One region of the Ectopseudomonas toyotomiensis genome, then DNA from elsewhere that is predicted to be linked to it. Evidence: riboswitches for the same ligand, from Rfam matches in the RefSeq annotation. Region 1 holds a riboswitch; each other region holds the start of a gene.
What was found. A riboswitch is a leader RNA that binds a small molecule or an ion and turns the genes downstream of it on or off. The one in region 1 is predicted to bind cobalamin.
Positions count from the first base shown of each region.

Region 1 (7,943 bases):
TGGATAGCGTGCGTTTGCTGGAGCGACGAGCATTACAAGCCGCCTTGGAGAAGCTACCGAAAGCTCAGCCGAAGCGCTTGGTGATGGATGAGTTCGCCTTGTTCAAAGGGCATCGCTACGCCAGCGTTGTGCTGGATGCCGATACCCGACGGGTACTGTGGATTGGCGAAGGACGCAGTCGAGCTGCCATCAGGCCGTTCTTTGAAGAGCTGGGGCCGGAAGGCTGCGCTCGGATAGAAGCAGTGGCGATGGACATGAACACCGCGTTTGACCTAGAGGTGCGCCAACATTGCCCGCAGGCGCGGGTGGTCTATGACCTGTTTCATGTGGTCGCCAAGTACGGTCGGGAAGTGATTGATCGAGTGCGAGTGGATGAAGCCAACCGTCTGCGTCATGACAAGCCTGCACGTAAGGTCATCAAGCAAGCGCGGTGGCTGTTGCTGCGCAATCCAGAGAACCTCAAACGCGAAGAGCAGCAAGTACGCCTGCAGGACCTACTGGCCGCTAACCAGTCGCTGATGACGGTTTACCTGATGAAAGCCGAACTTAAAACGCTCTGGTCGCCCACCACTGCCTGGAGCTGGCGATCAGCCTGGAAGCAATGGCTGCGCTTGGCTGGAGAAAGCGAGATACCGGCACTGAAGCAATTTGCAAAACGACTGAGGGGCTACTGGCGCGGCATCCTGAGCCGAGTGCGCTGGCCCATGCACACGGGTCAGCTAGAAGGGATTAACAACCGGATAAAGGTCATCAAACGGATGGCTTACGGCTACCGGGACAGCGAATTCTTCTTTATGAAGATCAAGAATGACTTCCCCGGTAATCCGTGAAGAATCTTTATTATTTCGCCCACAGATCTATGTCATGGGCCGTTCTAGCTTGTTAGCACCAGCTCCTAGATTTTGCTAGCCATCTTTTGCAACTCGCAAACCTACTCGTCTGTATCCGGTACGGGCGACGTTGTTAGGAATTCGAGTGGCTCATCCAGAGAGCTCGACCAGCGCAATCTGCCGACAGACTTCTCAAGTAACCTAGAATGGCTCGTGTAGATCACAGTAGGCGTAAAGACCACACCTATAATCTGTGGGAAGCTCGAAAAGTCGAAATTGTCTCCTGCCCTCTGCGCGTTAAGCTGATCGATGATGCCTGACCAGTAATCAACGCCTCTATCCACCGTTGAAGCAGCATTACGAATAGCGTTGTGGGCGCCTTGGTCATACTCGCGCGCGTATGGGATGCTCTTGTAGGAGAAACCGGAAGAAGGGTGCTATTGAATGCGCCGATAGCGTCGATGTCGGTCAAAGCTCGGCCACAAACATCCAGTGTTTTCTGGCGGAGAGCTCGGGTGGGCTGGCCGCCCCAGCGGGTTTGGTCAATGACGTCCTGAAATAGGCCCTCGAACTTAATCGCTCGCGCGTTCGCTACCTGGCCTTGAATCCTTGAATCCTTGGGAACTGGAGCCAAGCCAGGAAGCCCATAGAGGCGGCCCACATGTCGATGCAAACGTAGTCGTCGATAATTTTTACCGGAGCTCCGTGAGCAAAGGGCCAGACTTCCCCTTTGAAGGCCATGCAGTTGCTGCTGAATGCCGCGAAGTTGTTGGGCGCTTGGAATTGCGGAAGGTGCTGCCTGATATCATTACAGACGTTTGTTCCCAGCTCTTCGCATGAGGGCGATCGCAAGAGCGCCTTCTCGAATGCAGTCGCGCTTCAGTACGGCTTTTGCCAGCCTAGCGGGCTAGGTGGATTGACTGCTCTAGCACGAGCTTTATAGGGGTTTATAGTTAATTATAGAGCGATTATAAAATCCTATTTTGGACGTCCGATTTGTCCTGAAACTGGTGGACTGGTAGTTAAGAGCTGCGGTTCTGCTACCCCGCTCCGGTAGTTGCCTCTCACCATTTATAGGCGGAACTCAGGGATGAGGGTAGGCTGATATTGTCAATCTATGTTGTTCCAAGGTCGGTAATTTATTCGATGCGGCCATAGCCTTGTGTCAAACTATGTTACCGAAGTTGGCGACTAAGCCCTTGGTTTTTCTCAGTGTTTTCAAGGGGGCTTGTGTCAATCTATGTTGTTGCCGACCACCGTCCATCTGGACGGGCTTTTGCGTTTCCATCACGCCGAAATCCTGCTCAGGTGCAGCTCTTCGGGGCGCAGTGTAAGCACGCGAACGCCGTCGCGGGTGACCGCCACGGTATGTTCGAATTGCGCCGAGAGCTGACCATCGCGGGTCACCACCGTCCAGCCGTCGCGCAGGGTGCGTACATCCTCCGTTCCCCGGTTGAGCATGGGTTCGATGGTGAAGGTCATGCCTTCGCGCAGCGTCAGGCCGGTGCCGGCTTTGCCCCAGTGCAGCACTTCGGGTGGTTCGTGCATTTCCCGGCCGATGCCGTGGCCGCAGTACTCTTTGACCACCGAGTAGCGATGGGCGCGAGCGTGCCGTTCGATGGCATGGCCGATATCGCCGAGGCGGGCGCCGGGTTTGACGGCTTCGATGCCCTTGCACATCGCTTCATAGGTCACTTGGGCGAGCTGACGAGCCTGGTCCGACACCTCGCCGATCAGGTAGGTCTTGCTCGAATCGGCGATGTAGCCGTTCTTCTCCAGGGTGATGTCGAAATTCACCAGATCGCCATCGCGCAGAATATCGTTGGCGCTGGGTACGCCATGGCACACCACTTCGTTGCGCGACGTGTTCATGGCGTAGGCGAAACCATACTGCCCCTTGCTCGCCGGACGCGCCTTGAGTTCACCCACGATGTAGTTATCCACAAGGTCATTGACCTGCAGAGTCGACATGCCGAGTAGATCCAGGCGATCCAGGTAGCCGAACACGGACGCGAGCAACCTGCCGGATTCCGCCATCAGGGCGATCTGTTGCGGCGTCTTGCTCATGAGGCGTCCGCCATTCTTGGCGGAACCGCCACGCCGGCGGCACGCATCTCGGCGGCCATCACCTCATTGAAGCTCAGCGTCGGGTTCATCTCGCAGAGCATGCCGATGCGAATCCAGAAGCCTGCCTGGGCATTGATGGAGCGGCCCGAGACGCTACTCGCCCGGCGAATCTGGTCATGCAACTCTTCATCGATATTGACGATGCCCATACTGATTTCCTTTATACGTTTCGTATATGAAGCATATATAAACACGGACGGATTTGATCCACCAGCATCAGTAGCAGGACAAATGCGACTCTCTCATCCTTTACACTAGAGCTGCCCGTCTGCCAGGAGTGCGCAAGCGGGCCCGAGCAAGGCTGGAACAGGAGAGCGGATGAAGCGCGCAGATGTAAAACGCAGAACGGCCGAGGGCGTTCTATTCGATACCCAGATCATGGCTAATCCGGCCAACACCGCCGAGTGGATCGTGTTTTTCAAGAAAGAGGCCGGCCGCAGCTTCTTTCTGGTGGATGAAACCGAGCAGGTAGAAACCTTTGCCAGTCTGGATGAAGTGATACCGGAGCTGCGACTTCTGAGTATCAAGCGCGTCGAGGTACAGCTCTGAACAGTTGCTCACAATTGGCGTGGATCAACTTGTGGATATCCTCGTGACACCCTGCTATAGGCCTTTTAAATAGGGGCTTTCAGCGACTTGTACAGAAACTGTTCGCTTACATGCCTGCTATCCACAGAGCGCTTGGATAACAGGCTGGCTATCTTGTTGATAAGTATATGAAGGCCTTATTTGGCGGGGCCCTCAGCAAACTGTACGGTTTCTCGCCAGGCTCAATCGTTACCAAGGCGGTAGAGATGGCTATGAGTGGCGTCATATAGCGCCGACTCTACAAACGCACCGGGATCGAGCACCCGCCCAACGAGGATCAATGCCGTACGGCGAAAGTCCTTGGCGGTCACCTTCTCTTCGATATCTGCCAGGGTGCCCAGTACCCAGTCCTGATCCGGCCAGCTCGCTCGGTGGATAACCGCTATGGGGCAATCGGCTCCGTAGTGCGGCAGCAGTTCTGCGACTATGGTCGGCAGATGGCGTACGCCGAGGTGGATGGCCATGGTTGCGTGGTGCCGTGCCAGGTCATGCAACTGCTCACCCTCGGGCATCGGCGAGGTGGTGCCATAGCGGGTAAGGATCACCGTCTGGGCGATACCCGGCAGCGTCAGCTCGCTTTCCAGCAGCGCCGCGCAGGCGGCAGTGGCAGTGACGCCGGGAATGATCTCGAAGGGAATGCCCAGGGCACGCAACTCGCGAATCTGCTCGCCGATGGCGCCATACAGCGAAGGGTCACCGGAATGCACCCGGGCTACGTCCAGGCCACGCTCATGGGCCTGGCGCAACAGCTCGATGATCTCGCCCAGGTTCAGCTCGGCGGTGTTCACCACTTGCTCGGCGCTATGGCCTTGTAGCACCGCTCCGGGTACCAGCGAGCCGGCGTAGAGGATCACCGGGCACGAACAGATCAGGCGCTGGCCCTTGACGGTGATCAGCTCGGGGTCGCCGGGGCCGGCGCCGATAAAGTAGACGGTCATGCTGCGGGTTCTCTATCGAAGGTGGCCAACGCGCAAGTGGCGTTGGCCGTGCGGGTTTTATCGCCCAGCAGGCGGGCTGCCTTGCCCAATCGTGAGGCCAGGGCAAGGGCGCAGGGTCCCGTCACAGCGGGGCTGCCGGTTATGGATCGGATGAGGGGACTGCCGGCTTTCTCTGGCTGGTGGAGCGTGAGCGCTTCTGGGGTGAAGAATGTCAGCTGCAGATTCACGTGCATGGCCAGTTCACGCAGCCCCGGTTCGTCGAGCTTGTGGGCGATGCTGGCCAGTCCAACGAGGTTATCCACAGTCAACTCATGCTGGGCCAGGCTGTGGGTCAGCAGGGTGAACAGCTCGTCCTGTGCACAACCGCGCCGGCAACCCAGGCCGGCAACCACCTTAGGGGGGGCAGCGGGGTGATCGAGGTGGCTGGCGGTCATGAGCGGTATTCGTGTCGGAGGGTGATGTAGCTCATCATGGCACCTGCCAGCGGTCAACCGCGATTGACCGGCCGCCGCGGCCTGCGTAGCCTTCTCGCTTTCGAGGTTCTTCCCGGCAAACCGCCGGGGAGCTAAGAGGGAACAGGGTCGATGCCCTGGCTGCCCCCGCAACTGTAAACGGTTTTAAACCCTTCGATACGCCACTGCTCAACAGCGGGAAGGTGAAGGACGCGCAACGCGCAGACCGTGAGCCAGGAGACCTGCCTCGAATGACCAGCCATATGCTCGGACGGGGTGATCCGACGCGGCCAGCACGCTCCTGCGTGTCCGCCTGCGCGTACCCGTCCGCCGAACTTACCGACGCCACGGGGCCATCCATGAAAACCCTCGCCAAACTGCCTGTCACCATCGTCACCGGTTTTCTCGGTGCCGGCAAAACCACTCTGCTGCGCCACCTGCTGGCCAATGCCGGCGGCCGCCGTATCGCGGTGATCGTCAACGAGTTCGGCGAGCTGGGCATCGATGGCGAGATCCTCAAGCAGTGCTCCATCGGCTGCAGTGAGGAAGAAGCCAATGGCCGCGTCTTCGAGCTGGCCAACGGCTGCCTGTGCTGCACCGTGCAGGAAGAGTTCTTCCCGGTGATGCGCGAGCTGGTGGCGCGCCGCGGCGATCTCGACCATATCCTCATCGAGACCAGTGGCCTGGCTTTGCCCAAGCCTTTGGTGCAGGCCTTCAACTGGCCGGAAATCCGCAACGCTTGTACGGTCGACGCGGTGATCACCGTCGTCGACAGCCCGGCGGTGATCGCCGGCACCTTCGCCGCCTTCCCCGATCAGGTGGACGAGCAGCGCAAGCTCGACCCCAACCTCGACCACGAATCGCCGCTGCATGAACTGTTCGCCGACCAGTTGGCCAGCGCCGACCTAGTGATCCTCAACAAGGCCGATTTGCTCGACGCCGAGGCGCTGGCTGCCGTGCGCGCCGAGGTGGCCGAAGAGCTACCGCCGGCAGTCAAGGTGATCGAGGCGCACGGCGGCGAGCTGCCGCTGGACGTGCTGCTCGGCCTGAACAGTGAAACCGAGCTGCATATCGACAGCCGCCGCACTCATCACGACGATGAAGACGAAGACCACGATCACGAGGAATTCGACTCGTTCCACGTGGAACTACCGGAGGCCGAGGAGGCGCGTTTGCTGGCCGCACTGAAGGAGGCGGTGGCCAAGTACGGCATCCTGCGCGTGAAAGGCTTCGCGGCGATCCCTGGCAAACCGATGCGCCTGCTGGTGCAGGGCGTGGGCCAGCGCTTCGACCGCCACTTCGACCGCGCCTGGCAGGCCGACGAGCCGCGCCTGAGTCGGCTGGTGGTGATCGGCCAGCAGCTTGACCGCGCGGCCATCGAGGCCGAGCTGAAAGCGTCGCTGGCCTGATACGGAGCGTAGGGCGTACTCGATCGTAGGGCGGACTCAGGAGCGAAGCGAACAGTCCGCCGGATAACTGAGTCCACCCTACGGCGCTACCACCAGTCGCGGTTAAAGCCCCTCCCACGGAACGAACATGCACCTATTGCGCACCCAGCCCGGCGCCCAACTGCCGGCCGACAGCATCGCCGACCTTGGCCAGACGCCTGCCGAGCTGGTGATCCTGTGCACGGGTGATTCGCACCTTTCCCTGCTGGCCGAGGCCGCTCGGCAATTGCCGGACGACTACCCCAGCCTGCGCCTGGCCAGCCCGGCGCAGCTGAGCAACAACGCCTCGGTGGACTACTACGTCGAACAGGTGTTGCAGCACGCCAAGGTCATCCTGATCTCGGTGCACGGCGGGGTGAGCTACTGGCGCTATGGCGTCGAGCGCCTGGTGGAGCTGGGCGCGCGCGGCGCCACGGTGATCATGGTGCCGGGCGACGATAAACCCGACCCGGAGCTGAATGCGCTCGGCAACGTCGGCGAAGAAGATAGCCAGCGCCTCTGGCAGTACCTGCGCCAGGGCGGTTTGGACAATGCCCGCCAGTTGTTCCGTTGCATCGGTAACCGCTGGCTGGGGCGTGACGACACTTGGCAGGAGCCGCAGCCGCTACCGCGCGTCGGCCTCTATCACCCGCAGCACAGCCCGGCCACGCTGGCTGACTGGCAGGCGCGGTGGCAGCCGGATACGCCCGTGGTGGCGCTGCTGTTTTACCGCAACCATGTGCAATCGGCGAACACCGCTTTCGTCGATACCTTTTGCCAGCACCTTATCGTGCAGGGGCTCAACCCGCTGCCCATTGCCGTGGCCAGCCTCAAGGAATCTGCCTGCCTGGATCAGGTACAGAGCTGGCTGGACGAAACCAGCGCCGCGCTGATCATCAACACCACCGGCTTCGCCCTGTCCAACCCCGAGGCGCCGCAGGCGCGGGTGTTTCGCCGCGACATTCCGGTGCTGCAGGCCATCTGCTCGTTGGACAACCAGGAGCAATGGCAGGCCAGCGCCCAGGGCCTTGGCTCGCGCGACCTGGCCATGCATGTGGTGCTGCCCGAGCTGGATGGCCGGCTGATCGGTACCGCCATCAGCTTCAAAGGTCTGGCCTGGCGCAGCGAGCGTAGCCAGAGCGATGTGGTGTGCTACCAGGCGCATGAACCGGGTATGGCTTATGTCGCGGAACTGGCGATGAACTGGTGCCAGTTGGCGATCAAAAGCAACGATCAGAAGCGAATCGGCCTGATCCTGGCCAACTACCCGACCCGCGATGGCCGCATCGGCAACGGCGTCGGCCTGGATACACCGGCTGCCGCGCTGAATATCCTCCGCGCCCTGCAGGCCCATGGCTATCCAGTGGATAACCTGCCGGACAGCGGTACCGCAATTGTCCACAGCCTGCTTGGTAGCGTCACCAACGACCTCGATGGCCTCGACACAAGGCCCTGCGCGCAGAGCCTGGCGCTGGACGACTACCTGGCTTTTTTCCACAGCCTACCGCCTGCGAATCAGCAAGCGGTTCGCGAGCGCTGGGGCGAGCCGCAGGACGATCCGATGTTTCGCAGTGGGCGGAT
Region 1 is NZ_CP070505.1:2,144,163-2,152,105, reverse strand. Features, by position in the region: partial or broken gene JWV26_RS09900 (ISL3 family transposase) at 1-830, shown strand, start outside; gene map (type I methionyl aminopeptidase) at 2,118-2,897, opposite strand; gene JWV26_RS09890 (ParD-like family protein) at 2,894-3,106, opposite strand; gene JWV26_RS09885 (hypothetical protein) at 3,276-3,506, shown strand; gene cobM (precorrin-4 C(11)-methyltransferase) at 3,728-4,483, opposite strand; gene JWV26_RS09875 (cobalamin biosynthesis protein) at 4,480-4,917, opposite strand; cobalamin riboswitch at 5,004-5,199, shown strand; gene cobW (cobalamin biosynthesis protein CobW) at 5,295-6,344, shown strand; gene cobN (cobaltochelatase subunit CobN) at 6,472-7,943, shown strand, end outside.

Region 2 (7,943 bases), 860 kb from region 1:
CAGTTCGCCCGCAGCTTCCTGCACACTGGCGAACACAGTCCCTGGGTCGATCGCCTGTTGCTGCTGCTGATGGCCTGCGGCGCCGGGGTGATGATCCTGGCACTGAGCGTCAGTTATGCCACGGCATTGCGTCTGGCCACCTACCTGGCCCTGTTGTTCACCGTGGTGATCTTCGCTGCCGGAGTGCTTGCCTGGTTGCGCGGTATGCGCGTGGCGCGTTACTTCATCTTCGCCTGGACCGCCTTTCTCATCGGCGGCATCGTCAACACGCTGATGGTGCTGGGCTACCTGCCCAACGTCTTTCTCACCATGTACGCCAGTCAGATCGGCTCGGCGCTGGAAGTGGGCCTGCTGTCGTTGGCGCTGGCCGACCGCATCAACGCGATGAAGGAAGAGCGCACGCGCATCCTCCAGGAGGCCGGACGCAAGCTCGAAACGCTGAACCAGGAACTGGCCGACAGCAACCGTTTCAAGGATGAATTCCTCGCCACCGTGACCCATGAGCTGCGTACGCCGATGAACGGGGTGATCGGCTCGCTGGAGCTGATGCAGACGGTGAAGATGGACATCGAACTGGAGCAGTACCAGAAGACCGCTGCAGCGTCCGCGCGCGACATGATGCGCATGGTCAACGACATCCTCGCGCTCACCGAATTGCAGGCCGGCAAGCTCTATCCGCGGCGCGAGACGTTCAGCCTGCGCGGGCTGTTCGATGGTCTGCGTGCCCAGTATGCGGCGCGCGCCGAAGACAAGGGGCTGACGTTCGCCCTGGAGCTGGACGACAACCTGCCCGACACCCTGGAAGGGGACGCGGCCAAGCTGGCGCAGGCGCTGGGCTATCTGCTGGACAACGCCATCAAGTTCACCAGCCAGGGCGGCGTGACCTTGCAGGTCGGCCGCGCCGGCAGCGTGGGCAGCAACCTGCCGTTGAGTGTGGTGGTCAGCGATACGGGGATCGGTTTCGCGCCCGGCGACGGCGACCTTTACCAGCGCTTCCATCAACTCGATGGCTCGATGACACGCAAGTACGGCGGCCTGGGCATCGGCCTGGCGATCTGCCGGCAACTGGTCGACCTGCTTGGTGGCGTGCTCAGTCACGAGTCGCAGCCGGGGCAGGGCAGTCGGTTTCGCCTCGATGTGCCGCTGACCCTGCCGCTGCAACCGCAGGCCAGCGATGTTCGCCCGGCACGGCCGCAGGGCGGCGCGCTGCAGCGTCAGGCGCAGCAATGCACGGTACTGATCGTCGAGGACAATGCTATCAACCAACTGGTCACTCGCGGCATGCTGCTCAAGCTCGGCTACCGCGTGCGCACTGCCGACAACGGCGCCGAGGCCCTCGAGTTGCTGCGCAGCGAGACGGTGGATGCGGTGCTCCTCGACTGCCAGATGCCGGTGATGGACGGGTTTGCCACCTGTCGCGCACTGCGCGCCCTGCCGGGCTGCGCCGAGTTGCCGGTGCTGGCGATCACTGCGCACAGTCACAGTGGCGACCGCGAGCGCTGCCTGGCTGCGGGCATGAGCGACTACCTGGCGAAACCGGTGAAATTCGACGAGTTACGCGTACTGCTGCATGACTGGGTGCTGTGCCGCCCGGCAGCGGTCTCTGGTGGCGCCGCGCCGGTCTGACTCTTCTTCGCAGGGCGTAATCAAGTCGCTCCGCCCTGTAGGCTCCTGCACGTGCGGCTTTGTACGAGCTACCTGTTTCCCGATTCGGCGGCAGATTTGGCCGGATCGTCCCTTTAGCCATGGTCTGAATCCTGATTCACTGCATGCAGGTGAATCAGGATTCAGACCATGGCTTATCGCACCACCGAAGCTCGACTCGACCGCGACCAAGCGTTGCGCGTGCGTATTCTCGACTGCGCCTTGCTGCGAGTGGCCGAGGGCGGTTTCGCCGCCCTGACCATGCAGGCGTTGGCCGACGATGTTGGCATCGCCACCGGTAGTCTGTACCGCCACTTTCGCAGCAAGGGTGAACTGGCCGCCGAGGTATTCGCCAGCGCCAGCCAGCGTGAGGTAGATGCTCTGGCCGCTGCCTTGCGTGGGCCGGGCAGCGCCAGCGAGCGCCTGCGCATCGGCCTGGAACAGTTCGCTGCCCGCGCCTGGCATAGCCGCCGCCTGGCCTTCGCGCTGATTGCCGAACCGGTCGACCCGGAAGTCGATGAGCAGCGCCTGCTCTATCGCGAAGCCTACGCCGAGCTGTTCATCGATCTGCTGGAGGAGGGTGCCGGCGCTGGTGAGTTTCGCGTCGAACAGATCGGTCTGATGGCGGCCTGCCTGGTCGGCGCCATTGCCGAAGCGCTGGTCGGCCCCCTGTCGCCACCTGCTCGCGCCGCTCGCGAAGCAGGCCAACCCACCCTGGAGCTGGCGCAGGTCAGCGCCAGCCTTGCCACCTTCTGCCTGCGCGCCGTCGGCGCCAAGGAGTCCACGCGATGAAACCCAGCCTGTATGCCGAAACCCACGAGGTGTTCAACCAGGTACCGAGCCTCGATGGCGCCAATCTCTATCGCCTCGACCTGCCGCTGCAGGAGTGGATTCGCCGCTACGATGGCGCCTGGGCCCACGAGCGTTTGAGCGCCTATGGCGCGCTGGCCGGCGGCGCCCTGATGCAGGCCGGCTTTCTTGCCAACGAGAACAAACCGGCGTTCAAGAGCCACGACCGCTACGGAAATCGCATCGACCTGGTCGAGTTTCACCCGGCTTACCACGAGCTGATGCGCACGGCGGTCGAGCACGGCCTGCCGTCGCTGCCCTGGAGCGACCCGCGCGCCGGCGCCCATGTTGCCCGTGCCGGGCTGACCTATATGCATAGCCAGGCCGAAGCGGCCAGCGGCTGCCCGTTGACCATGACCTTCGCCGCCGTGCCGGCCATTCGCCTGCAGCCCAACGTGGCTGAGCAATGGCTGCCGAAGATCCTCGCCACCGAGTACGACCCACGCAACCTGCCGATGGAGCAGAAGACTGGCGTGACCATCGGTATGGCCATGACCGAGAAGCAGGGCGGCACCGACGTGCGTGCCAACACCACCCGCGCTTATCCCATCGGCCTCGGCGGGCCGGGGCAGGGCTATGAGCTGGTGGGCCACAAATGGTTCTGCTCGGCGCCGATGTGCGATGCCTTCCTTACCCTGGCCTACACCGACAAGGGCCTGTCGTGTTTCCTGCTGCCGCGTCACCGCCCGGACGGCACGCGCAACGCGTTCTACATCCAGCGCCTGAAGAACAAGCTGGGCAACTGGGCCAACGCCTCCAGCGAGGTGGAATACCGTGGCGCTTTCGCCTGGATGCTCGGCGAGGAAGGGCGCGGCGTGCCGACCATCATCGAGATGGTGGCGATGACTCGCTTCGATTGCATGGTCGGCTCCAGCAGCCTGATGCGCCAGGCGCTGACCCAGGCTGCGCACCACTGTGCGCATCGCCAGGTGGGTGGCAAGCTGCTCGCCGACCAGCCGCTGATGCAGAATGTGCTGGCCGACCTGGCGCTGGAGAGCGAAGCTGCGCTGGCCCTGTGCATGCGCATGGGCCGCGCGCTGGATCACGCGCATGACGCGCAGGAAGACAAGTTCGCCCGTCTGGTCACTGCCGTGGGCAAGTACTGGATCTGCAAGCGCGCGCCGGAAATGATCTACGAGGCCAGTGAGTGCATGGGCGGCGCAGGTTATGTCGAGGAAACCATCATGCCGCGCCTGTACCGCGAAGCGCCGGTCAACTCGATCTGGGAAGGCTCGGGCAACGTGCAATGTTTGGACGTGCTGCGTGCACTGTCCAAGGAGCCGGGCGTGCTCGACGCGTTGTTCGCCGAACTGGGTGATGGCCATGGCGATGCCCGCCTGAAGGCGCATATCCAGCGGCTCAAGGCAGATTTCGCTGATACAGCCGATATCCAGTACCGCGCCCGCCAGCTCACCGAAGACATGGCCGTGGCACTGCAGGCCAAGCTGCTGCTTGAGGCGGGCAACAGCGTGGTCAGCGACGCCTTTATCGCCAGTCGCCTGGAAGGCCGCGGCCGCGTCTACGGCACCCTGCCGCGCGGTGTCGATGTCGAGGCGCTGCTGGCGCGTAGCACGCCGCATCTACTGTGAGGGCTAGCGCGATAGCGGCGTGACAGTGCGCCGGCCATCCAGCCGGCGCCTCAGGGGTCAGTCGTCGCTCTCCAGTACTTCTCGGCCGTTGAGCGCCTGTATCGGGCGGGCGTTCTTCGCATACAGGTGCTGGAACTGCGCCAGTTGCGCATGGGACAGCTCGACCGGTTGTTTGAGTACGCGCCATTGCACGTCCTCACTGCATGGCGGTGTGGTCAGCGAGCCGGCGAAGGCGTAGTAACCCTGTTGCTGCGGCAGTACGGTTTGCGGGGCGAAGCTGCCTGCCAGTTCGACTTTTTCGCCTGCCTTGGGCGGCATGGCATCGAACACGGACTCCAGTGCCTGATTTTTCTCACCTTCCTTGAACAGCACAGCCACTACCGCCAGGCGGCCATCGGCGGCCTGGTGGACGAAATGCGCCACCATCGGGAAACCCTTGCCGGCGATGTGCTCCTCGCTGGGTGTATGGAAATGGAACTGCACCAGGCGATAAGGCTTGCCGTCGATCTCGATGCCGCCAGCATTGGTCAGATTCACCTGGACGGTGTGGCCGTTATTCACCACTTCGGCCGGGCTGGCCTGGTAGTCGAAGGCGAGGCGAGGCAGCGATGCGCGCGTCGCATGGCTGATGTCGATCGGCGATTGCGCATGGCCGAGTGCACAGGTTTCGTAGCCCGGGTCGAGCTCGGCCCAGTGTTCGGGGCCTTCCTTGCCTTTGTAGCTCCAGTGCGGTTGCTGTTCGGCCGCCATGGCGCCGGTTGCGAACAGTGCAGTCAACGCAACGATCAGGGTCTTCTTCATATGCGCTCTCTTACTGGATGATGGATCTACAGCTCGCGTGGCCAGCAGTCGGGGGCGAGTGCGGAAAGATTACGCATGATTTGTAATAAAAAGTTACATCTTCATGGGTTGGGCGTGATGCATTGCGCATTCTCGGTGGCGCCGGCTGTATTCAAGACAGTATCTGTTCAGGTGGAGTGGCTCCTGGCAGATGAGAGCATTTCGGGAGTGTTGCGCTGCCTGTCGCGCTTAGGTGGCAGGCCCGGATCGTTGCCGAGGAGGTGGGCGGTGCCTTGAGCGCGAGTACTGTCTTTTGCCCGAGCTGCGGAGTAAGGTTGCCGCCGATGGTTCCGCTCGCCTTGGCGCGTGTGGATGAAAAGGGAACAGGGTGCGGCGAATCTCGCCAATGCCCTGGCTGCCCCCGCAACTGTAAGCGGCGAACGACGCCCTCATGCCACTGACTTCGGTCGGGAAGGCGGGCGAAGTGCCAAGCCGTGAGCCAGGAGACCTGCCATCGACAACGGGCGTTTCGCCTACCCCCTTATCCGAATCGTCGCGCGGTGGGCGCGGCAAAGGAGCTCGCATGCATATCGAACCTGGTGTCGTCGAAGGCGCCAAAATCCTGCTCAGCTACGCAACGGCCGTCACCGCTTTCGGCCTGACCGCCAAGCTCGCTCTGGGCAGCGTCCGCAACAACGGCGGTGTCGCCGCCCTGGCGCTACGCAGCCTGCTGACCACCGCCCTGGTGTTCTGCTTCTTCGAAGTGTTCCCGCATCATGCGGTGGGCGTTTCCGAGGTGCACCTGATCCTCGGCTCGACCCTGCTGCTGCTATTCGGCGCCGGGGCTGCCGCCATTGGTCTGGCCGCTGGCCTGTTGTTGCAGGGGCTGCTGTTCGCTCAGTTCGACCTGCCGCAGTACGGCATGAACGTCACCACGCTGTTGATCCCGCTGTGGGGTATCAACCTGCTGGCCAAGCGCATCGTCGCGCCGGGCACGGCTTACGTCGATCTTTCCTACAAGCAGGCGCTGGCGCTTTCGACCGCTTATCAGGGCGGCATCGTCGCCTGGGTCGCGTTCTGGGCTTTCTACGGTCATGGCTTCTCCAGCGAGAACCTGGCGGCCGTGGGCAGCTTCGGCCTGGCCTACATGAGCGTGATCCTGGTCGAGCCGCTGATCGACCTGGGGGTGCTGGCCGCTGCCAAGGCGCTGTCGCGTTTCAGCCAGGGGCCGCTGTTCAACGTGCGCCTGCATCAGCCGGCCTGAGCCGGTCGCTCAGCGGCGGCGTTGCCAGATCATCTTGCCGGTATTGCTCTCTGTGACCAGGTACTGGTCGCTGAAGCGGTAGTAGGCGGCGGGTTGATAGTCGGCGGCGCCAGCCAGGCGCACCATCAGCATGCCGCCCTGGCTGCGCCAGTGGCCGCTGTACTGCATCTCGCCTGGGCTGTCGTAGCTCCAGTCGCCTCCGCCACCGACCGAGCGGCTCCACTGGGTGACGCTGCCGTCGGCATTCAACTGCAGGGTCATCAGAGTGTTGAACGAGGCGAAGCTGGCACCGCCGCTATTGATGATCTTCTCGTGTACCCAGGTGCCGACCAGTGTCGGGTCCAAAGTGCCTGACGTAGGTGGCGTCGCAATCGCCGCCTCGCGCTGAAACAGCGCCTGGCGTTCCAAGATCTCCCCGTTTCTTGGGTTACGCGCAGCGATACTGGCGTTGAGCATCGCGTTGGCGTAGGTCGCGTTCATGTTCGCCAGCAGCAGGCCCGATTGCGGGTCGCTGATCTCGGCGCGCAGCAACTTGCCGTCGTAGCGACCTTTGACGACCAGGCGCAGGTGCTGGCCCTCTACGTACTCGCCTTCCACCACGGCGTCGTTCTGGCGCAGGATCAGCTCGCTCGGCTGGCCGTCGAGCGTGGCCCGGTAATGGCCATCGAGTTCACCGGCTTGAACGCTTGAGCATGAGGCCATGGCCAACAGCAGAACGATTGCATGAGGCATGATGGTGACCTCCGACGAATTGATCCAAGCCTAGCCGTTGGCAGCGATAGGCGGGGGATCGCGCTATGTTTTCGTCAACGTATGCAGGCAAGATAGACGCGTACGTTCAGTCAGGAAGATGCACAGTGAAAGCCTGCTCAGATGATTTCATCATTGCTTACACCCCCGAAGAGGCCGTCGACCGCCTCGCCGCCTTGCACCAGGAAGCCACCGGTGCGTTGAGCCAGGCGCTCAAACGCTACCTCAAGGAGCGCATCCGTCCCGATGCCAGCGAGCACTGCCTTTTCCGCTACCCCGAATTGCGCCTGACCTACCTGTGCCAGGGCGAGGTGCCGACCACCGTGCGTGCCTACGCCAAGGTACAGGTGCCAGGCACCTACGCGATCACCGTGACCCAGCCGGCGGCCTTCCGCAAATACCTGCTGGAGCAACTGCGCCCGCTGATGAACGACTTCACCCTGCGCGTCGAGGTCGGCCGCAGCCAGCAGAACATTCCCTATCCCTACGTGGTCGAGGGCGGCGATGAGCTGGCCGGCAGTGGCGTGACCGCCGCCGAGCTGGCGCGGGTATTCCCCAGCACCGATCTGTCCGCCGCCACCGACGGCACCGCCGATGGCCTGTACGACTGGGAGAACATCGACCCGCTGCCGCTGGCACTGTTCGACGCGGCGCGCACCGATTTCTCGCTCAAGCGCATCCAGCACTACACCGGCAGCGACTGGCGCCATGTGCAGCCGTGGATCCTGCTGACCAACTACCACCGCTACGTCGACCAGTTCATCCGCCACGGTCTGGACATGCTGGTGGGCGACTCGCGCTTCACGCGCATGGTGCTGCCAGGCAACGTGGTGATCGAGCGTGGCATGGCCGAAGGCGAGATGCAGGCGATCATCGAGAACGTGGTCTGGCACCGCTACCAGATGCCGGCCTATCACTTGCAGGCAGCGGACGGCCACGGCATCACCCTGGTCAATATCGGCGTCGGCCCGTCCAACGCCAAGAACATCACCGACCACCTGGCCGTGCTGCGTCCGCACTGCTGGCTGATGATCGGCCACTGCGGCGGCCTGCGTCAGTCGCAGACC
Region 2 is NZ_CP070505.1:1,282,102-1,290,044, reverse strand. Features, by position in the region: gene JWV26_RS05890 (hybrid sensor histidine kinase/response regulator) at 1-1,626, shown strand, start outside; gene JWV26_RS05885 (TetR/AcrR family transcriptional regulator) at 1,795-2,436, shown strand; gene JWV26_RS05880 (acyl-CoA dehydrogenase family protein) at 2,433-4,082, shown strand; gene JWV26_RS05875 (carbonic anhydrase) at 4,140-4,883, opposite strand; cobalamin riboswitch at 5,191-5,392, shown strand; gene JWV26_RS05870 (energy-coupling factor ABC transporter permease) at 5,446-6,126, shown strand; gene JWV26_RS05865 (hypothetical protein) at 6,136-6,858, opposite strand; gene amn (AMP nucleosidase) at 6,984-7,943, shown strand, end outside.
Region 2: another riboswitch for cobalamin. It lies ahead of JWV26_RS05870 (energy-coupling factor ABC transporter permease); the one in region 1 lies ahead of cobW (cobalamin biosynthesis protein CobW).

Region 3 (7,943 bases), 2.1 Mb from region 1:
CATCAGCAGGTTGGTCAGCCACAGGGTCAGGCAGTCCACCAGCAGGCAACGACCGGGCGCGGCCTGTTCGCGCAGCACATGGGCCAGCGCCAGCGGCTCCTCGACCAGCGCCCAGTGCGGCGGGCGACGCGCGCGATGCTGAGCGACGCGCGCATTCATCTCGCCATCGAGCGGCTGGCTGGTGGCGATGTAAACGACCTCCAATCCAGACTCGTCGGCCAGCTTCTCCGCCAGCCGGCTCTTGCCGGAACGGGCACCGCCGAGGATCAATTCAAGCATGCTTCCATCCACATTCATTTCTCCCGTAGGAGCGAGCTCTGCTCGCGTACGGGACATAAAAGCTTCGCGAGCAGAGCTCGCTCCTACAGGCCGCAAAGCGCTCTGAGTTTTTCAGTATCCAGATGCAGTTCCACCTGGTCCGCCAGGCGGTCGATATCGCGCTCGCGCAACGCCTGGTAGTCCACCGTCTGCACCTCATGCAGCCCGGCCCAGCGCAACAGTGCGGCGAGCGCCGAGGGTTGCTCGAACAGGCCGTGCAGGTAGGTGCTGAGCACCTGGCCATCGGCGCTGAGACCGCCATCGCTGCGACCGTCATCGAGCTGCACGGCGCCGTTGAGACCCGGACCACGACTGACGCCGGCATGAATCTCGTAGCCGCTGACATCAGCCTGCTCCAGGCACAGCCGACCGCGGACGTTACGCAGCTGTTTTTCCGGCTCCAGCAGCGTCTCGAAATCCAGCAGGCCGAGGCCCTCGCTGCTGCCGGCAGCGCCTTCCAGACCGTGCGGGTCGTGAATCTGCCGGCCAAGCATCTGCAGGCCGCCACAAATGCCCAGCAGCTTGCCGCCGTAGCGCAGGTGGCGGGTGATGGCCGCGTCCCAGCCCTGCTCGCGCAGCCGTGCGAGATCGGCGCGCACACTCTTGGAGCCGGGCAGGATGACCAGATCGCTCGGCGGGATGGCCTGGCCCGGCCCGACGAAGGTCAGTTGCACCTGCGGGTGTAGCCTTAGCGGGTCGAAATCGGTGTGGTTGCTGATACGTGGCAACACCGGCACCACCACGCGCAGCGCCTGTGCATCCTTGGCCTGCTGCCGGGTATCGACGGCGTCTTCGGCTTCCAGGTGGAAATCCATCAGATACGGCAGTACGCCGAGCACGGGCTTGCCGGTGCGCTGCTCCAACCAGTCCAGCCCTGGTTTGAGCAGCGCGATATCACCGCGAAAGCGATTGATTACGAACCCTTGGATACGCGCCTGTTCGCTCGGGCTGAGCAGCTCCAGGGTGCCAACCAGATGGGCGAACACGCCGCCCTTGTCGATATCGGCAATCAGGATTACCGGGCAGTCCACCGCCTCGGCAAAGCCCATGTTGGCAATGTCGCCGGCGCGCAGGTTGATCTCGGCCGGCGAGCCCGCGCCCTCGACCAGCACCAGTTGATGACGCTCGAGCAAGCGGGCGTGTGACTCCAGCACAGCCGCCATGGCCACCGGCTTGTAGCCGTGATAGGTCAGCGCCTGCATGTTGCCGATGGCACGGCCGTGAATGATCACCTGGGCGCCCATGTCGCTGTTGGGCTTGAGCAGCACCGGGTTCATGTCGGTATGTGGCGCCAGGCCGGCCGCTTGCGCCTGTACCGCCTGCGCTCGACCGATCTCGCCGCCATCGGCGGTCACTGCCGAGTTGAGCGCCATGTTTTGCGGCTTGAACGGCGCCACGGAGACGCCCTGGCGCCGTACCCAGCGACACAGCGCCGTCACCAGTGTGCTCTTGCCGGCATCGGAGGTGGTGCCCTGCACCATGAGGGTGGTCATCAGGGCGTTTCCTCGAGACTGGCCAATATCGGCGCGCATTCCAGCAGCCCCTGCTCCAGTCGCAGCCAGCCAGCCTCGTCCGCCGGCAGGCCGAAGCGTAGGCTGTCCAGCTCGGCGAACAGGCGTACCAGGATGCCCCGCCGTGCCAGTAGCTCGGCGCAGGGCACGGCGCGGCGGGTGCAGCAGAACTGGAACAGCGACGAGCCACCGGTCGACGGCAAGCCACAGTCACGCAGCAGCGCCTTGAGGCGCTCGCCGTCAGCCAGCAGGCGCTCACGCTGGCGGTGCTGCCCCTCGCCATCGACCAGCAGGCTGCGCGCCACGCTGCGCGCCGGGCCACTGACGGCCCAGGGCCCGAGCAGCGCCTCCAGCTCATCCAGCAAGGCCTGTGCAGCCAGGACAAAACCCAGACGTAAACCGGCCAGACCGAAGAACTTGCCAAACGAGCGCAGCACGATCAGCCCCGGCATGTCGCTGTAGGCGGCCAGGCTGTGCTCCGGCGTGCAATCGATGAAGGCTTCGTCGACCACCAGCCAGCCGCCGCGCTCGGCCAGTTCATCGTGCCAGTCGAGCAAGCGCGCCGGCTCGATCAGGCGGCCGGTCGGATTGTTGGGGTTGACCACCAGCAGTACATCCACTTGCGGCAGCGCGCGATGCACCGAACCCTCGCTCAACTTGATCACCCGATGCCCCTCGCGGCGCCAGGCGGCAGCGTGCTCGGCATAGGTCGGTGCGAGGATACCCACGCTGCTGTGCGCGCGCAGACGTGGCAGGGCCTGGATCGCCGCCTGCGAGCCGGCTACCGGCAGCAGGCTGACGGCGCCGTAATAATCGCGCGCCGCCTGCTCCAGGCCGTCGTCCGATTCAGGCAGGCGCGCCCAGGCAGAGCCCGGTACCGCCGGCAGGTCCCAGCCGTAGGGTGCGACCCCGGTGGACAGATCCAGCCAGTCCTCCAGTGGGATGCCATAGCGCTGCGCCGCTGCGCGCAGACGACCTCCATGTTCAAGCACCCAACACCTCCCAGACGATCAGGCATAACAGCCACAAGCCAACCCCGGCGATAACCCTGTTCATCGCCCGTTCGATATCCCGCGCCCGCGGCGGTGGGCCTTCGCCCAGTTGTGGGCGTTCATGCACCTCGCCGTGATACTCCGCCGCACCGCCCAGACTAACGCCCAGGCTTCCGGCACCAGCGGCCATCACCGGGCCAGCATTGGGACTGTCCCACAAGGGCGCCTGCCGGCGCCAGCAGCGCATGGCCAGGGCAGTACGCCCAAGCAGCGCATAGGTCAGCGCCACCAGGCGCGCCGGGATGTAATTGAGCACGTCATCGATCTTCGCCGCGGCCCAGCCAAAACGCTCGAAGCGTTCGTTGCGATAGCCCCACATGGCATCGAGCGTGTTGCTCAGGCGGTACAGGACTACGCCCGGCGCGCCAGCGACGATGAACCAGAACAAGGCGGCGAACACTGCGTCGGAGCCGTTTTCCAGCACCGATTCGGTGCCGGCACGGGCCACCCCGGTTGCGTCCAGCTCGGCGGTATTGCGGCTGACCATCCAGCCGACGCGCTCGCGCGCCAGGGCTAGGTCACCCAGACGCAGCGCACGGGCCACCGGCTGCGCGTGCTCATACAGGCTGCGCAGACCAAGGGCGAAGTACAGGGCGAAGATCTCCACCGCCCAGCCAAGCGAGGTCAGGTGCACCAACAGCCAGGTGAGCAGGGTCAGGGGCAGCACCGCCAGGCACCAGGCCGTTACGCCATGGCTGCGCCAGCCGCCACCAGCCGGGTTGAAGCGCTGCTCCAGGCGCCCCGCCAGGCGACCGAAGGCCACCAGCGGATGCGCGCGTCTGGGCTCGCCCAGCACGGCGTCCAGCGCCACGCCGACGCAGGTGATCAGCGCCAGGCTCATCGTTCACTCACCAGATGATCCCCATCGATTCTCGAACAACAATTCCGATAGCGGTCGGGGCGTGGCCCAACCCTCCTCCACCAGCATCGGTTTGTCGTAAAAGGCCTGAACCGGCCCCAGGCACAGCAGCGCTACCGGCTTGCTGCCCGCCGGCATGCCCAACAATGCCGCCAGTGCCTCGGGGTCGAACAACGATACCCAACCGAGCCCGAGCCCTTCGGCCCGCGCAGCCAGCCACAGATTCTGAATGGCGCAGGCCACCGAGGCCATATCCATTTCCGGCAGGGTGCGTCGTCCAAAGACATGTGCGTCGCGTCCTTCCATCAGCGCCACCGCCAGTAGCTCGGCGCAGTCGCGAATACCTTCGACCTTCAGCCGCATGAACTCGTCACTGCGCTCGCCGAGGGCCTCGGCAGTGTGCACCCGCTCGGCCTCCACCAGCTCATGAATGGACTCACGCAGTTGCCGGTCACTGACGCGCACAAAGCGCCAAGGCTGCATCAGGCCAACGCTCGGCGCGTGGTGGGCGGCTTCGAGCAGCCGAGCCAGGACCTCGGCTGGCACCTCGCCGCCGCTGAAATGACGCATATCGCGGCGCTCGGCGATGGCGCGATACACCGCCGCGCGCTCCTGATGGCTGAAGGCATGCTCGCTCATGGGCGTAACAGCGCAGCGGCCGCCTCCGGGTTTGACGGTAGGTAGAAGTGGATATAGCTGGCCGTGAGTCGCCCCAGGCGATAAACCGCCTCAGCCACCGGCTTGCCGTTCGGGCAGCGGCCGAACGCCAGAGGCTGCAAGGGGCTTTCCAGCCGCGAGTGGTGGTAACTGTGGCCACGTAGCTCGCCTTCGGGCAGCGTCACCTGCTGCAAGGCCAGGGCGGTCAGCCGTGGCTGCAAGGCCGCGCTGCCCGCCAGCAGGCCGAGCATGCGCCCGCTGGCACCTTGCTTGTCGCGCAGTTCATCGAGCAGATAGAGCATGCCGCCACATTCGGCGAGCAAGGGCTTGCCGGCCTGATAATGAGCACGAATCGCCGCGGCCATCAGCTGGTTACCTTCCAGCTCGGCAAGGTACAGCTCCGGATATCCGCCAGGCAGATAGAGGCTGTCCACCTTTGGCAGCTCGCGATCAGTGAGCGGCGAGAAGTAATGCAACTCGGCGCCCAGTGCCTGCAGCAGATCGAGATTGGCCTGATAAAGGAAGGCGAACGCCGCATCGCGCGCCACGCCGATACGTACGCCAGCCAACAGCGGCGCCAGTTCATCGACCTGCGGCGCAGCGAAGCTCACCGCAGGCGGCAGGTCGACGTTGGCACTGGCCGCCAGCGCATCGGCCGCGGCGTCCAGACGTGCGTCCAGATCGGCCAACTCACCGGCCTGCACCAGCCCCAGATGGCGGCTGGGCAGCTCCACCGCAGCGCTACGCGGCAACGCGCCAAACCAGCGAATGCTCGCTGGCAGCGCATCACGCAGAATCTCGCCATGCCGCGTGCTGGCGACACGGTTGCCGAGCACGCCGGCAAAGGGCAAGTCCGGCTGGAAGGTGGCAAGCCCGTGGGCCAGGGCGCCGAAGGTCTGCGCCATGGCCGCACCGTCGATCACGCCCAGCACCGGCACGCCGAAGTGGCGGGCCAGGTCGGCCGCCGAGGGCTTGCCGTCGAACAGGCCCATCACCCCTTCGATCAGGATCAGATCGGCCTCGCCGGCCGCCTGCCACAGCAGGCGACGGCTCTCTGCTTCGCCGACCATGGCCAGGTCGAGCTGGTACACCGGCGCGCCGCTGGCACGCGCATGGATCATCGGATCGAGAAAGTCCGGGCCGCACTTGAACACCCGCACCCGCCGACCCTGGCGCGTATGCAGACGTGCCAGCGCAGCGGTGACAGTGGTCTTACCCTGGCCGGACGCCGGCGCAGCGATCAGCAGCGCTGGACAATGACGTGCGCCCATCAGAATTCGATGCCCTTCTGTGCTTTTACTCCGGACTTGAACGCATGCTTGACCAGGCTCATTTCAGTGACGGTGTCAGCCGCCTCGATCATCCCAGGCAACGCACCGCGCCCCGTCACCACCACGTGCTGCAACAGCGGCCGGGCTTCGATATCAGCCAGCACCGTGTCCAGTTCGAGGTAGCCATGCTTGAGGGCGATGTTCAGCTCATCCAGCACCACCAGGCCGACCGACTCATCGCTGAGCAGATGCCGTGCCACCGCCCAGGCTTGCTGCGCCTTGGCGATATCACGTTGGCGATCCTGGGTTTCCCAGGTGAAGCCTTCGCCCATCACGTGATAGCTGACTTCCTCGGGAAAACGGCGGAAGAAGGTTTCTTCACCGGTGCTGGCCGCGCCCTTGATGAACTGCACCACGCCGACCTTGATGCCATGGCCAAGGGCGCGCGCGACCATGCCGAAGGCGCTGCTGCTCTTGCCCTTGCCATTGCCGCTGTGCACCAGCAGCAGGCCGTATTCGTCCTGGGCCTGGGCGATCTTTTCGTCGATCAGGGCTTTCTTGCGTTGCATGCGCGCCTTGTGGCGGGCGTCGCGCTCGGCGGTCTCACTCATGCTGTGCTCCTGCACGTCAGGCACCCGCGCCGCCTGTTCATCGAACAGTACGAACGGCAATGAGGAAGAAGATCGCGATGATCCGCACGCACTCATCCAGGCGCCAATGGCTGGTCAGGCGAGCGGAAGACGAAACAACACGAACGCCCCCGGTAGAACCGGAGCGTTGGCCGGACAGCGCCCTCCGCGATGCCGTGAAACTGCGACAGGCCGGTCTCCGGGCTTGTGAGCGAACCATGGGTTCGACGCCGCGCCTTCCCGTGCATAGCACAGTGGCTTCGAGCAGCGTTTGACTCACCTACCGTTGCGGGGGCAGCGCCGGCATTGGAACCGGCTTCCCTGTTTCACCCCATGGCCGCCATTCACGGCAACGCGGGGCACCTGAAGCAAGGCGCGCAGGGTAGAGGCTGGCAGCCCTGCCCGTCAACGCCACTCAGTGCCTGGGCATGAACCCGGGCGGTTTGCTCGCCAACCAGTCGACGAACGTTCGCAAACGCTCGTCGCTCAGTAGTGCCTCGCGGCTGTTGTAGGTCAGCGCCAGCTCCTTTTCACTGAAAAGACGATGAATCTGGTTATGGCAGGCGCGGCAGACCCACAGCGTGGCGGTGATACGTTCATGACGAGGGTAGCGCTTCTGCACATAAGCCTTGTCGTGCAGCGCCTTGGGAATCAGGTGATGCCGGGTCAATGCGACGGGGCGCGCGCACAGCTGGCAGACCTCAGGCTGAGGCGGCAGGCGAATGAGATCGACCATGGACAGTAAATCAGGGATTACGCGCGAGCTCTGGGGTGATGACCCGCTTGGCATCGAGATAGACGCCCTGCCAGTAACCGCTGGTGAGGCTGTCCAGGCGCACGGTACCACCGGTGGAGGGGGCATGGACGAAGCGGCCATCACCGACATAGATCCCGGCATGACTGACGGCGCGGCCACCATTGGTGGCAAAGAACACCAGGTCACCACTTTTCAGGGCGTCGCGACGGACATCAGGGGTGCGCATGGTGCTCAGCTCACGCGTCGAACGCGGCAGACTGATACCGGCAGCATCGCGATAAACGTAGCCGATCAGGCCACTGCAGTCGAAACCACCTTCGGGGGTATTGCCACCATAGCGATACGGCGTACCGACCAGACCGAGGGCACGGAACAGCACGTCTTCAGCGCCGCCCTGATAAGACGACGAAGTGGCTGGAGGGGTGTAACTGGGCTGGGGAGAAGGAGCGCGACTGCTGCAGGCACTCAGCAGCAGAACGAGAGCGATGAGGGCAACACGGGTCGTGACGGGCATAAGCGAGGCGATCCTGAGCCTGAATGCGCTCTACTCTGCCCGAGACACGACGAACGGCGCAACCCTGGAGTTACGCCGTGATACATCAGTTATGGCGCTTGGCGGCGACCTGCTCTTCCACCGGAGCCAACGCCAGGACGCGCTTGGCCTGCAGATAACTGCGGTTCCAGTAGCTGTCGTCGAGGCTGTCGATGCGCACACCACCGCTGCGGCTGCTGCTGGAGTGGATGAACTGATCATCACCCAGATAGATGCCGGCGTGACTGACGCGACCACGACCACGATCATTGAACAGGATCAGATCGCCCGGCTCCAGATCGGCGCGCGCCACCTTCGGCGCATCGAGGTTGATCAGCTCACGCGTGGAACGTGGCA
Region 3 is NZ_CP070505.1:4,208,736-4,216,678, reverse strand. Features, by position in the region: gene cobU (bifunctional adenosylcobinamide kinase/adenosylcobinamide-phosphate guanylyltransferase) at 1-279, opposite strand, end outside; gene JWV26_RS19610 (cobyric acid synthase) at 363-1,811, opposite strand; gene cobD (threonine-phosphate decarboxylase CobD) at 1,811-2,821, opposite strand; gene cbiB (adenosylcobinamide-phosphate synthase CbiB) at 2,814-3,722, opposite strand; gene bluB (5,6-dimethylbenzimidazole synthase) at 3,726-4,379, opposite strand; gene JWV26_RS19590 (cobyrinic acid a,c-diamide synthase CobB) at 4,376-5,668, opposite strand; gene cobO (cob(I)yrinic acid a,c-diamide adenosyltransferase) at 5,668-6,279, opposite strand; cobalamin riboswitch at 6,471-6,679, opposite strand; gene JWV26_RS19580 (hypothetical protein) at 6,713-7,033, opposite strand; gene JWV26_RS19575 (C40 family peptidase) at 7,044-7,568, opposite strand; gene JWV26_RS19570 (C40 family peptidase) at 7,654-7,943, opposite strand, start outside.
Region 3: another riboswitch for cobalamin. It lies ahead of cobO (cob(I)yrinic acid a,c-diamide adenosyltransferase); the one in region 1 lies ahead of cobW (cobalamin biosynthesis protein CobW).

Region 4 (7,943 bases), 720 kb from region 1:
GCGCACCTTCGAGCGCCACGGCTTTCGCGGCGCGCTGAACTGGTACCGCAACTTCGAGCGCAACTGGCAACGCAGCGAGCATCTGGCGTGTCTGCAAATCACGCAGCCGACGCTGTTCCTGCTCGGGGAGAATGACCCGGTGGGCCGCTTCGAGGCACCGACGCTCAAGCGCATGGGCGACAAGGTGCCGCACCTGGAACGCCACGACCTGCCCGACGCAGGCCACTGGCTGCAGGCCGAATGCGGCGAGCGGGTCAGCGCCCTGCTGCTGGACTTCCTCGCACGAAACTACCAGTAACGGCGATATGGACAGCGGATTGGGCTGTTTTCCTGGCATCAGGTAAACTGCCGCATCTTTTACGCCTATAACGATTCGCCTGATGCCGACCACTTTCCACGAGATCCCCCGCGAGCGCCCGTTGACGCCGCTGCTCGACAGCGCCAACACGCCCGACGAACTGCGCCGCCTGGCCGAAGCGGACCTGGAAACCCTCGCCGACGAACTGCGCCAGTACCTGCTCTACAGTGTCGGCCAGAGCGGCGGGCACTTCGGTGCCGGGCTCGGCGTGATCGAGCTGACCATCGCCCTGCACTACGTCTTCGACACCCCCGACGACCGCCTGGTGTGGGACGTCGGCCACCAGGCCTACCCGCACAAGATCCTCACCGGCCGCCGCGAGCGCATGGGCAGCCTGCGCCAGAAGGACGGCCTGGCCGCCTTCCCGCGCCGTAGCGAGAGCGAGTACGACACCTTCGGCGTCGGCCACTCCAGCACCAGCATCAGCGCAGCGCTGGGCATGGCCATCGCTGCTCGCCTGAAGGGCGAGAAGCGCAAGAGCGTAGCGGTGATCGGTGACGGCGCACTGACCGCCGGCATGGCCTTCGAGGCGCTCAACCACGCTACCGACGTCGGCGCCAACATGCTGGTGATCCTCAACGACAACGACATGTCGATCTCCAAGAATGTCGGCGGCCTGTCCAACTACCTGGCCAAGATCATCTCCAGCCGCACCTACGCCAGCATGCGCGAGGGCAGCAAGAAGATCCTCTCGCGCCTGCCCGGCGCCTGGGAAATCGCGCGCAAGGTCGAGGAACACGCCAAGGGCATGCTGGTACCCGGTACCCTGTTCGAGGAATTGGGCTGGAACTACGTCGGCCCCATCGACGGCCATGACCTGCCGACCCTGCTCGCCACATTGCGCAATATGCGCGATCTGGACGGCCCGCAGTTTCTCCATGTGGTGACCAAAAAGGGCAAGGGCTTCGCCCCGGCCGAGGCCGACCCCATTGGCTACCACGCCATCACCAAGCTGGAACCGGTAACCCCGGTCGCCGCCCCGAAGAAGCCAAGCGGCCCGAAATACTCCAACGTGTTCGGCCAGTGGCTGTGCGACATGGCCGCAGCCGATAACCGCCTGGTTGGCATCACCCCGGCGATGAAGGAGGGCTCCGACCTGGTGGCCTTCGCCGAGCGCTTCCCCGAGCGCTACTTCGATGTGGCGATTGCCGAGCAGCACGCCGTGACCCTGGCCGCCGGCATGGCCTGCGAAGGCGCCAAGCCGGTGGTGGCGATCTACTCCACCTTCCTCCAGCGCGCCTATGACCAGTTGATCCACGACGTGGCCGTGCAGCACCTCGACGTGCTGTTCGCCATCGACCGCGCCGGCCTGGTGGGCGAAGACGGCCCGACCCATGCCGGCAGCTTCGATATCTCCTACCTGCGCTGCATCCCCGGCATGCTGGTGATGACCCCGAGCGACGAGAACGAGCTGCGCCGCATGCTCAGCACCGGCCACCTGTTCGACGGCCCGGCGGCGGTGCGCTACCCACGCGGCAGCGGCCCCAACGCGCCGCTCGATGCTGGCCTGGAGCCACTGGAAATCGGCAAAGCCGTAGTGCGCCGCCAGGGTAAGGGCGTTGCCCTGCTGGCCTTCGGCGTGCAACTGGCCGAAGCCTTGCGCGTGGGTGAGACAATGGACGCCACGGTGGTCGACATGCGTTTCGTCAAACCGCTGGACGAAGCGCTGCTGCGCGAGCTGGCGAGCAGCCACGCGCTGCTGGTGACCATTGAGGAGAACAGCATCATGGGCGGCGCCGGCAGCGCGGTCGGCGAGTTCTTCGCCGCCGAGAACCGCCAGGTGCCGATGCTCCATCTGGGCCTGCCGGACTACTATGTCGAACACGCCAAACCGAGCCAGATGCTGGCCGAGTGCGGCCTCGACGAAGCCGGTATCGAACACGCAGTACGCCAACGCCTGAACTTGCTACAGCCCTGATCTGACGCCCTGCACGGCCCAATTATTGCAAAATATTTGGGCTACGCTCTCAGCATTGAGCAGCGGACAGGGGCGCATCATGTCGTTACGCAGTCATCAGATGAACTTCACCGGACAGGAACGGCGCTGGCTGCCCTGGTTCGGCAAAACCGGCAAACTGGCCATGCGCTGGTCATGCCTGCTCAATGCCGGACAGGTGGCGCGAGTCGAGAAAACCTTCGCAGGCTTGGCGCAAACCCGTGTCGACCTGCTGGTCAACTGGGCGCGCCAGCACTGGCAAGAGCTCGAGCTGATCGCCAGTGGCCTGCAGCAGGCCTGGCCCATCACGGCCAACAGCGAGCTGCACAGAGCGCACAGCCACATGCCGGAAGTCTCCGAGCTGTTCGTGGTGGACGTCAGTGGCCTCGTTATCGCCTCCACTCATGCCCCCCGCGCAGGTCAGCGCCACGATGCAAAGGCCCTAGCCACCGGCCTGGCCGCGCCCTTCCTGCACGGTCCTTATATCGACCCGGTGACCCGGCAACTGGGTGCGACCACCTCCAAGTTCCATGACGCCGTTACCCTGGTGTTCCATCAACCGCTACGCCATGCCGGCAAGGTAGTCGGTTGCCTGTGCGCACGCATTCCCAACGACGTGCTGAGCGACCTGATCCAGCGCGAGGCCGGACACGTCTACCGCGACTCGGGTGACAACTACCTGTTCATGGTGCAAAGCCGTCATGACCCGCAGATCGCCCCGGGCACCGCCCTGTCCCGCTCGCGCTTCGAAGACGATACCTTCAGCGGCGGCGACAACCTGAAACAGGGCGTAAAAACCGCTTTCGGCACCGTTCGGGTGCAGAACCATACCGAGTTCGAGCTGCGCTTCACCGATCCAGCAACGGGCGAGCTGCACCCGGGGGTGCGCGAAACCATCCGCAACGGCAGGAACCTTTTCGCCCTTTACCCGGGCTACCCGGATTACCGGCACATCCCGGTGATCGGCGCCGGACTGACCCTGCAGATGCCCGGCTCGCCCGATACCTGGGGGCTGATGTGCGAGGGCGACCTGGAGGAGGTTTACCGTCAGCGCAGCCTCAGCTACACGCTTTCCAGCCACCTGCTCCTTGGTCTACTGGCCTTGGGGTTGCTGCAGTGGCAACTGCAGCAACTGGTGCCGGCCTTCGCGGTACAGGCCGGCATGATCGCCACAGCGGCCATGATGTTCGCTTACTGGGGCTTGAGCCTGCGTCCGCGCGTGCGCAGGCTCCAGGCTCTCTCGGACTTCTTCCTGGAAACCGCCGAATGCGGCGCACCACTGAGCAACCGCCTGGCCCCCGAATTGTTCGGCAGTGACGAGGCCGGCGCGCTGGCCGGCTGGGTAAACAGCTTCGTCGACAAGATGGACCACACCATGCAGGGCATCCTCACTGCCGGTGCAGCCCTGCAACAGACCTCCACAGGACTGACGCGCACCGCCATCAACGCCAGCCAGTGTGCCACCCAGGGACAGAACGCGGCGACCTCCACTGCCCGCGCGATGGTCGAGGTCAACCACAGCATCGGCCAGGCCACAGCGCACATCCTCGACAGCGAACGCGCCTCGCAACAGGCCCTGGACATGACGCGCCAGGGCAGCGCTGCGGTTAACCAGAATGCCGAGGAAGTCAGCCAGCTGGCCGAGCGCATCGAACAGTCCAGCCAATCCCTGCAGGCCCTGAATCGACAGACCGAAGAGATCCAGCACATCAGCGAGTCGATCCACGCCATCGCCGAGCAAACCAACCTGCTGGCCCTGAACGCTGCGATCGAAGCCGCTCGTGCCGGCGACAGCGGCCGCGGCTTCGCGGTGGTGGCAGATGAAGTGCGTAATCTGGCGCAGCGCACGGCGCAAGCGACCGAAGAGATCACCACCACCCTGGCCAGCGTGCGCCAGCAGACCCTGGACAGCATGAGCAGCATGCGCAGTTGCCAGGAAGCGGCCCAGCGCAGCGTGACGCGTTCCGATGAAGCCACCGCAGCCCTGGCGCGCATCCAGCACGAAGTGGAAGCGATGCAGAGCCGCCTTGGCCAGTTGAGTCAGGGCATGCAATCTCAACTGGCGCAGGTGCATGCAGTCAACGATCAGGCCCAGGCCATTACCGGCGCCGCCGAACGCAGTAGCCAGAGCGCAGATGAAACCCTGCAAGCTGCACAAGTCCTGGCGCAACTGGTGCTCGATCTGCACAAGACGGCGAACCGCCTCAGCCATCAGGAGCCCCAGACTGATCAGCACACGACGATCCAGCACGGCTGGCAAGCGCCGCCTAGGATGAAGAGCGATCTGAGCATGAGCGCCACTCATCGCTGAATGAGCGGCGCTTGCTTGTCATTCATACTCGCGCGCACTAAGGTGCGCGCCATTCATGTTCCGCCAGGGTGCGCTGCGCAAGCAGTGTTAAACGGGAAGTCGGTGCGCTTTTGTTGAGCAAACCCGACGCTGCCCCCGCAACGGTAATCGACAGCAAGCCCAAAGCTTGCGCCACGTCCAACAGCCACTGGGCCAAGCCTGGGAAGGTGGACGCGGGTCGAGAGCCCGGAGACCGGCCAAGGCGGTGCGACTGGTGTTGCGGAGGGCGACACGGTCAAGCGCCGTCCTGCCCGCGCTTGCGCCTGCCCTCCTCGAACGTCTGCCGACTGTTGAGGAAAAATAATGAAACTGTCTCGTCTGGCTCTGGCCATCGCCGTCATGCCAGGTCTTTCGCTGGCCGCCGAACCCTACGTGGCCGAGCCACTGGTCGTCACCTCCGGGCGCCTGGCCGAACCGCAAGCGCAGGCTACCGCCGCCACCACGGTGTTCAAACGGGACGACATCGAGCGCCTGCAGGTCAGCAGCGTTACCGAGCTACTGGAGCGTGTGCCCGGCCTCAGCGTCGTCCGCACTGGCGGTGCAGGCAGCCAGACGGGCGTGTTCCTGCGCGGCGCCAGCACGGCACAAACCCTGGTCCTGGTCGACGGGCAACGTATCGCGGCAGCCTCCAGCGGCACCAGCAGCCTGGAGTTTCTCGCCCCCGAGCAGATCGAGCGTATCGAAGTGGTTCGTGGAGCGCGTTCGGCGCTATACGGCTCAGACGCCATTGGCGGGGTGATTCAGATCTTCACTCGCCAGGGCGATGGCCAGGGCCTCAAGCCTTACGCACGGCTGGCGGCTGGCAGTGATAGCACTTACCAGCGCAGCCTCGGCCTCTCCGGCGGCGACAAGCGCACTCGTTTTCACCTGGGTGCCGCTCTGGACGAGACTGCCGGCATCGACGCCACCCGCGACGGTTTCGGCGCCAATGGCGACGACGACGCCTACCGCAACCGCTCGTTAAGCCTGAATCTGTCGCACCGCTTCAACGACTCGCTGGAGGTTGGCTTCACTGCGCTCGATCAGCGCGGGCAGGTGGAGTATGACGACACCTTCACTGGCTCCCTGCCAACCACCGATTTTCTGCTCAGCAGCATCTCTGGTTTTATCGAGGCTCGTGTTACCGAAGTCTGGAGCAGCCGCCTGGAACTGGGACACAGCGAGGACAAGCGCGACAGCGGCAACGACCAGGCAGGCGGTACCGTCAGCCAGTTCAATACCTACCGTGACGCAGCCAACTGGCTGAACACCCTGACACTCAACGAAAACCACCAACTGCTGCTAGGTCTGGACTGGTATGAAGATCGAGCGCAGGGCACGACGGACTTTGTCGAGGACTCACGCTGGAACCGCGCGGCCTTCGTTCAGCATCGTTATATCGGAGAAACGTTCTCGACCGAGCTAGGGGTGCGCCACGACGACAACCAGCAATTTGGTAACGAGAACACATGGAACGCGTCATTGACCTTACCCCTCAACAACGCCAACGACCTGATCCTGTCGTATAGCGAAGGCTTCCGCGCCCCGACCTTCAACGACCTTTACTACCCGGACTTCTGCTTTGGTGGCATGTGCTTCCCCAGTGCCAATCCCGACCTCGCCCCGGAACGCTCCAAGAGCTACGAGCTGCAATGGCGTAGCCGCTACAGCGACACAGGATCGTTGCAGGCTTCCGTGTATCGAACCGATATCGAGGACGCCATCGTCCTGGACGAGAACTTCATTCCACAGAACGTCCAGACAGCCCGGATCAATGGCTTCGAAGCCGCCGTGCAGCAGGAGTTGTTCGGCTGGCAAGGCAATCTCGCGCTGGCCCTGATCGACCCGCGTGACCGCGCCAGCGGCCATACCCTGCAGCGCCGCGCCAAACGCACTTTGAGCCTGGACGTCGACCGCCGCTTTGGCGATGTGTCGGTGGGCGCAGGCTGGCGTGCGATCAGTGGTCGCTACGACGACGCCGACAACGAGATCGAAATGAGCGGCTACGGCCTGCTGAGCCTGCGCGCCGCCTGGCAGGCCAATGAGGAACTGGGGCTGAGCCTGAAGCTGGATAACCTGCTGAACAAGGACTATGCAGAATCGACCTACAGTACACCCAATGGCCGTTTCGGCTACAACAGCGCCGGCCGCACCGCACTATTCGCCGTCACCTGGACGCCGCAACTCTAAAGTTGATGTGCAATCTGCGTAGGGTGGTTTAGCGGAGCTGAACACCAATCTTGCAAACGCAGATACAGGCAGCGCGCTCGGATGGCCGCCCCACGTAACCCACCAGGCGATGGATCGCCTTGCACCAATGGTGGCTTACGCCGCATCAAGCACAGTGAGTCACGCAACCACCGCAACAAGCGGCTCCCCCCTACGCGACCATATGCAACCCACGTAACGCTACCGTGCCTCGGCCATCAACTCGCACAACCGCTCGATGGCGCCCAGCATCTGCCGGCTAGGCCGTTCCAGGCCCTTGTCCGGCACCGCCCAGACCTGTCCCAGCCGCACCGCATGCAACTGCGGCCAGGCTTGCCAGACGCTCAGCTCGGCATTGCTGCCACCGAGTATCACGTCCGGATCACGCGCCAGCACCGCCTCGACGCTGACCTGCGGCGCCGGCTGCGGCAGGTCGGCGAACAGGTTGCGCGCTCCACACACCTGCAAGGCGTCACCGATCAGTTGCTCGCCACCGATGGTGTACAGCGGTTGGTGCCAGACCTGGTAGAACACCGCAAGGGGCTGCTCACGCCGGTAGCGCTGGCGCAGCGCGTCCAGTTCGGCGCGAAACTCAGCCGCCAGCCGCGTCCCCTGCTCGGCCCGGCCCACTTGCTCGCCAATACGCATGAAGGCCTCGCCGAGTTGCTCGAGGCGCTGCGGCTCGACAATCAGCAGGTCAATGCCGAAACGCTGCAACTGCGCTTGTTGCGCCGGCGGCACACTGCCAGGCGCGATGAGGATCAGATCCGGCGCCAGCTGTAACAGGCGCTCGAATTCCAGCTGGCCATAACGACCGACTGTGGGGAGATGGGCCAGCGCGGCGGGACGCTCATCACCGTCGAGCACGCCGACCAGCAGGTCGGCGGCATCCAGATCAAGCATGATTTCACTGAGCGATGGGGCCAGGCTGATTACCCGCTCGGCGGCTGTCAGCGGCAACGCCAGCAGGCAAAGCGCGAGCAGCAGCGTGCGCATCAGCCCAACTGGCGGGGTATGCGGTAGAGGCTGTGCAGCACGATGGACGACAGCGCCAGCAGTACCAACGGGATCGCCTCGAGGCCAGCGAGGACTGCCAACGCGGCGATCCACGC
Region 4 is NZ_CP070505.1:1,420,117-1,428,059, forward strand. Features, by position in the region: gene JWV26_RS06495 (alpha/beta fold hydrolase) at 1-298, shown strand, start outside; gene dxs (1-deoxy-D-xylulose-5-phosphate synthase) at 381-2,276, shown strand; gene JWV26_RS06505 (methyl-accepting chemotaxis protein) at 2,356-4,605, shown strand; cobalamin riboswitch at 4,655-4,860, shown strand; gene JWV26_RS06510 (TonB-dependent receptor domain-containing protein) at 4,948-6,813, shown strand; gene JWV26_RS06515 (cobalamin-binding protein) at 7,033-7,827, opposite strand; gene JWV26_RS06520 (hypothetical protein) at 7,827-7,943, opposite strand, start outside.
Region 4: another riboswitch for cobalamin. It lies ahead of JWV26_RS06510 (TonB-dependent receptor domain-containing protein); the one in region 1 lies ahead of cobW (cobalamin biosynthesis protein CobW).